Regions from separate parts of the Sphingobacterium sp. UBA1897 genome, predicted to be linked through region 1. Evidence: riboswitches for the same ligand, from Rfam matches in the RefSeq annotation. Region 1 holds a riboswitch; the other holds the start of a gene.

Region 1 (3,187 bases):
CAACGGAGAGACTGGACCATTTACACTTATGATCAACAGAATCGAATTACTGAAGAGATTTCGGGCAGAAATGATCAAAGAGAAAGTCGCGTCCGCTATCAATATGATAGTCCGGAAACAAGTGACTACTCGCTGCGCCAAACCTTCGATCAAAGCGATCGACTGACAGCCGAAATCAAGCGATCGTACCGAGCCAACGAAACGATTGATGAGTTTTATTATGAGGGTGTATTACAACAAAAATCTATTGTAAAAGATCTCGGAAACTGTGCCTACGAAAGCTTGATCTATAACAAAGAGGGAAAGTTAACAGCGAAATATATACAGGCAAAGAAAACCAACTAAACGAACTGAAAAACTGCACTAAGCTCAGACAATAAGATTCTTGATTTTGACAAAAAAATATTCGACGAAATTCGGCAAAAAACACATTTCTGCACTAATTTTGATAGCGATACATAAACGTCAAATTGAGAAAAAGAAAACTGATCAGTCAACTTCATCCCATACTCTATTTTATTGCAGTATGGGCGAGAAGAGTGCAGCGCAAAGCCGTTTGGCTATTTGATAATAAGAAATACAGCACAGCTAAATCAACTGAAAAACTTCCCTTTCGTATTAAAAAGCATCAGTCTGTCTTATTAAAAAAACTAGGCGAAAATAATATGCAATTGCAGATTAACAAAGTTACCAACCTGAAAATTGCAGCAGCACAGATTAATAGCATTCTGATCAGACCGAAGGAAACCTTTTCATTTTGTAAACTCGTTGGACTACCCACTGTAAAAAAAGGATATCTGCCCGGCATGGAGTTATCCTTTGGTGAAGCAAGAGCGGGTATTGGCGGTGGAATCTGTCAAATATCCAACCTCATCCATTGGCTTGTTATCCATAGTCCACTCACCGTCAATGAACGTTATCACCACTCTTTTGATCCATTTCCGGACGATGGCCGTGTTTTGCCATTCGGTAGTGGAGCTACCGTCTTTTATAATTACCGCGACTATCAATTCACCAACAACACGCCTTACACCTTTCAAATAAATCTCTGGTTCACAGACAAATGTTTAGAGGGCGAATTAAGAATTGATCAAGAACTGGATTTTGCGTACCATGTCGTTGAAAAAGAACATCAATTTCTTAAAATAGACAATCAGTTCTTTCGGAAAAATGAGATTTGGCGCGAGAAATTTTTAAAGTTTCAGGGTGGAAAGATTTTGGAAACCGAACTTTTGACCAAAAATTTTGCCCGGGTTACCTATCCCCCTGTTGAATACATTGAAATTAGTGCCGATCAAAATCCGGCCGATTAATTCAACAAGCTAATGATCGAAAAATGACGGATATGAAAAGTCCTCTTTTTTGTTTAAGTTTGGTCTGGCTTTGGGGGTATTCTGTATAGAATTGAGATAGTCCCTTTGAACCTGATTCGGTTTATACCGGCGTAGGGAAAAGCAAAAATCCACTGTACAGCATACTCCTTTACTGCACAGGCTATCGCTCTTCTTCCCTCCAAGGCCGCACAGTATATCTTAGCATATGTAAAAAAATGGAAGATTCAATTATCAATTTATTAGAGCAGCTGAGGGTCGAAAAACCCCTTGTACACAACATCACAAACCTAGTCGTGATGAACAATACTGCCAACGCACTTTTAGCCCTAGGAGCGTCCCCTGTGATGGTACACAGCCCATTAGAAGTACGCGAGGTTGTCGATATTGCACAAGCTCTTGTCATTAATATCGGCACCTTGAGTGAAGATACTGCCGAAGCTATGCTGGTTGCTACCGAACATGCCAATACCATTGGACGGCCATGGGTACTTGATCCTGTTGGTGCTGGGATATCAGCATTCCGCAATGATTTATTATCCAATCTACTGGATCTCAAACCCACGGTTATTCGTGGAAATGCATCAGAAATCATGACGCTGTACAATTTCAACCAACCGAACACAAAGGGAGTCGACAGCACGACAGCGAGTAAAGATGCCCTCCGATTTGGCCAATTATTGCAAGAGCAAACCGGCTCCATTATCTGTATTTCTGGAGAAGTAGACTATATCCTTTCACAGCAATACCGGGTTGAAGTTTTTAATGGCAACCCTTTAATGACACAGGTAACTGGACTTGGCTGTAGTGCTACTGCGCTTATTGGTGCATTTCTAGGTGTTACAGACCAATATTTTGAAGCAGCTGTTGCCGGTGTATCCATTTTGAGCTTAGCGGGAGAACTCGCTGCCCAAACAGCAGCTGGACCGGGCACCCTGCAATTGAATCTCTATGATGAACTCTATCAGCTCAATGCAGAACGTCTAAAATCAAAGCTCAAGATCAAACGCTATGCGCATTAATCCGCTTTTTCCCTACCCTTTATATTTGGTAATTTCTGAGCGGGACTGTTATCCTCAAAATTGGCTCAATGTTGCCGAAGAAGCCATTATTGGCGGAGTCGATCTTATACAATTGCGCGAAAAGGCTGACGATCCGGCCACATTTTTGGATAAAGCCATCCGTTTGAAAAAACTGACCGATCATTATGGTATTCCGCTCGTGATCAATGATGCCGTAGCAATCGCTGCCCAAATCGAGGCATGGGGAGTACATGTGGGTCAAAATGATTTGCAGCCGCTCGCTATTCGCGAAAAATATGGTGATAAATTAACCATAGGCTGGTCCATAGAAGACATGCAACAACTGGAAAGTGAACAAATGTACACCGTCGACCACCTTGGTGTAAGCCCCATTTTTTCTACGAAAACAAAAGTAGATACGGTTACTGAATGGGGAATTGCGGGTTTAAAACAACTTCGGAGTAGGACGGAAAAACCATTGATCGCTATCGGAAGGATGAATTTACAAACAGCAGAAGAGACCTGGAATGCCGGTGCAGACTCCATTGCAGTCGTTTCGGCCATATGCCAAAGTCAAGATCCCAGAGCTGCCAGTGCACAACTAAAAGAACTATTAAAATGACAAAAGATAAAAAATACCGCGTCCCTACCGTACTCAGCATTGCGGGGTTCGATGGTAGCGGTGGTGCAGGTATACAAGCAGATACCAAAACCATATCTGCATTAGGTTGTTATGCCATGAATGTGTTAACTGCCTTACCCGTTCAGAACACACAAGGTGTAAGACGTATTTATGAAATTCCTACAGCAGCCGTCCAGGACCAATTGGATGCT
Region 2 (3,187 bases), on a different contig from region 1:
TTTCCAGCATCCCTTGTGCGGCACTATCTCTGATTTCCTGCGTAATTTTCATCGAGCAAAATTTGGGACCGCACATGGAGCAGAAGTGAGCCACTTTGGCCGCATCTGCCGGCAATGTTTCGTCATGATATTCCCGTGCTGTATCTGGATCCAGGGAAAGGTTGAATTGATCTTCCCATCTAAATTCAAATCTCGCTTTACTCAAGGCATTATCGCGGTATTGTGCACCTGGATGTCCTTTGGCCAAATCGGCCGCATGGGCAGCTAGTTTATAGGTGATTACACCGTCTTTAACGTCTTTTTTATTTGGTAAGCCCAGATGTTCTTTGGGCGTCACATAGCAAAGCATCGCACATCCATACCAACCGATCATCGCAGCTCCAATGGCTGATGTGATATGGTCATAACCTGGCGCAATATCAGTTGTTAAGGGACCCAAGGTATAAAATGGAGCTTCGTCACAACAGGCCAATTGTTTGTCCATATTCTCTTTGATCAATTGCATAGGAACATGGCCCGGACCTTCGATCATCACCTGAACATCGTGTTTCCAGGCGACCTTGGTGAGTTCGCCCAGTGTTTCGAGCTCAGCAAATTGAGCCGCATCGTTGGCGTCCGCAATGGCACCTGGACGGAGACCATCGCCAAGTGAAAAAGCAACATCATATCGCTTCATGATCTCACAGATCTCCTCAAAATGAGTATAAAGAAAGTTCTCTTTGTGGTGGAAAAGACACCATTTGGCCATGATAGATCCTCCTCTGGAGACAATGCCCGTTACTCGAGATGCCGTGAGATGGATATAACGAAGCAGTACGCCGGCGTGTATGGTAAAGTACGAAACACCCTGTTCGGCCTGTTCAATCAAGGTATCTCTGAATATTTCCCAGGTAAGGTCCTCGGCCACCCCCTTCACTTTTTCGAGCGCCTGATAGATCGGTACTGTACCGATTGGAACGGGCGAGTTACGGATAATCCATTCGCGGGTTTCGTGAATATTTTTGCCAGTGGATAAGTCCATGATGGTATCGGCTCCCCATCGACAGGCCCATACCGCTTTCTCAACTTCTTCCTCTATACTTGAACTTACAGCGCTATTGCCAATATTGGCATTAATTTTAACAAGAAAGTTACGCCCGATAATCATGGGTTCACTTTCAGGGTGATTGATATTATTAGGGATGATTGCTCTTCCGGCAGCGATTTCCTCACGGACAAATTCTGGTGTAATAGCTTTATCATGTGTTCTGGCACCAAAGTTTTGTCCTTTATGCTGATGATCCATTCCGGGGGTACTGGCCGTGAGCTGCTCGATACGTTGGTTTTCACGGATAGCAACGTACTCCATTTCTGGGGTAATGATGCCTTGCTTTGCATAATGTAATTGGGTTACATTCCTGCCGGCAGAGGCTACTTTTGGTTTATGGCTATACGCAAATCGGAGTTCATCCAACGTTGGATCAGAAAGGCGTTTTTGTCCATATTCAGAGCTTATGACAGCCAGCTGTATGACATCCTGACGATCCAAGATCCACTGTTCGCGAAGGCGCGGGAGGCCTTTTCGGATATCGATATGGACGGTGTCATCCGTATAAGGTCCAGAAGTATCATAAATTGTTACCGGCGGATTAATTTCTACCTCTCCATTCGTTAATTTGGTTGGACTCAAGGAGATTTGACGCATAGCGACTTGAATAGGAAATAGTTTTCCGGATACAAAAATTTTCTTTGCATTTGGAAAGGGTGATTGCGTAATTGTTTCAGCTGTCATTTTTTTCTGTATTGGGTGAATTACTCGGTTGATTTTTGTGGAATGGCTATCCGCCCTGAGATGCGGTAATTAAGATAATCTGATCGTAAGGTTTAAGTCTTGTCGTAGCCCAGTCCTTTTTGGGGATGACTTTGTTGTTGATGGCTACAGCCACGCCCTGAGTTTTGCCAGATAATTCCAAAAGCAACAAGCCTTCAAGTGAAGTAAGTGTGGGGTCGAAAAATCGAATCTGATGGTTTATTGTAAGTTCCATTCCTTAATTTTTTTGGTAAAACTTTAGGAATGGCTACACAAAGGCACAGCAATGCACCTTGTAGACAGCTCACTTTTCCCTACGCCAGTATGATCCGGATCAGGTTCTAAGGGTAAAATCTCAGCCTGCACGAGCAGACACCCCTAAAGTTGCGACTAAGATAAGGTTATTTTTATGAAAGTTGCAAGAAATTTATTTTGCAGACTTAGGCATATTGTGCAGGAAAGTACAGGTCAGTATGTGGAAAATATTTGATATATTAGTTTTTTGAATCAGCTAAAACAATTTAACAACCACCAAGAATAGTATCTTTTAATGCGTAGGATTTTATTGACAACACTGTTGTGTATCGCTAGCAACACTTATGCCCAACCTAAAAATAACTGCAGCGCCGTGCAGTTGACAAGCGAACATCTGGTCAATCCATTGGGTATTGATGCAATTCACCCGAGACTTAGCTGGCGACTTGAGGACCAACGTAAAGGTGCAGTACAACAAGCTTATCAGATCCTTTTAGGGCAAGATTCGCTGGCATTGCTGAAAGAGACAAAAGATAGCTGGGATAGTGGCAAACAGTTCAGCTCGGCTATGTTAGTGCCCTATAACGGCGTACAGTTAAAGCCACAGACTAAGTACTTCTGGAGGGTTAAAGTATGGGATAAGGATGGTGTATCAACACGTTCTGAAATAGCATCTTTCGAAACAGGAATGATGGGAATGGACCTTTGGAAAGGAAAATGGATCAGCGACAATAAGGATATTCATGCGCGGGAAACGCCTTATTTTAGAACAGAATTTAAGGCAAATAAGCAGATAAAATCTGCCCGCGCATATATTGCCGCAGCAGGATTATATGAACTTTCTATTAATGGCCAGCGCGTTGGCGACCATCGTCTGGATCCAATGTATACTCGGTTTGACCGACGCACATTGTATGTCGTGACGGACGTAACCCAGCAGCTTCAAAAAGGAGAGAACGCCATTGGCGTTGTTTTGGGGAATGGCTGGTATAATCATCAACCACTGGCCGTTTGGAACTTTGATAAAGCACCATGGCGGGCCCGGCCAACATTCTGTTTAGAACTGAAAATTGTTTATACAGATGGAACGACGGAAACCATTGTTTCGGATAAGCAGTGGAAGACTGCTTCGGGGCCAATCAC

What was found. Region 1 has a riboswitch for thiamine pyrophosphate ahead of thiM (hydroxyethylthiazole kinase). Riboswitches for the same ligand answer to the same signal wherever they lie in the genome.
Region 2: it holds a riboswitch for thiamine pyrophosphate, as region 1 does, so the genes downstream of both, thiS (sulfur carrier protein ThiS) here and thiM (hydroxyethylthiazole kinase) in region 1, are expected to answer to the same signal.

What each region holds. Positions count from the first base shown of each region.
Region 1 covers NZ_DDGR01000019.1:242,249-245,435, reverse strand. The annotation lists gene B4N43_RS11920 (hypothetical protein) at 1-345, shown strand, start outside; gene B4N43_RS11915 (VanW family protein) at 471-1,313, shown strand; TPP riboswitch at 1,376-1,468, shown strand; gene thiM (hydroxyethylthiazole kinase) at 1,550-2,353, shown strand; gene thiE (thiamine phosphate synthase) at 2,343-2,975, shown strand; gene thiD (bifunctional hydroxymethylpyrimidine kinase/phosphomethylpyrimidine kinase) at 2,972-3,187, shown strand, end outside.
Region 2 covers NZ_DDGR01000031.1:343,054-346,240, forward strand. The annotation lists gene thiC (phosphomethylpyrimidine synthase ThiC) at 1-1,771, opposite strand, end outside; gene thiS (sulfur carrier protein ThiS) at 1,818-2,024, opposite strand; TPP riboswitch at 2,084-2,179, opposite strand; gene B4N43_RS22155 (alpha-L-rhamnosidase) at 2,340-3,187, shown strand, end outside.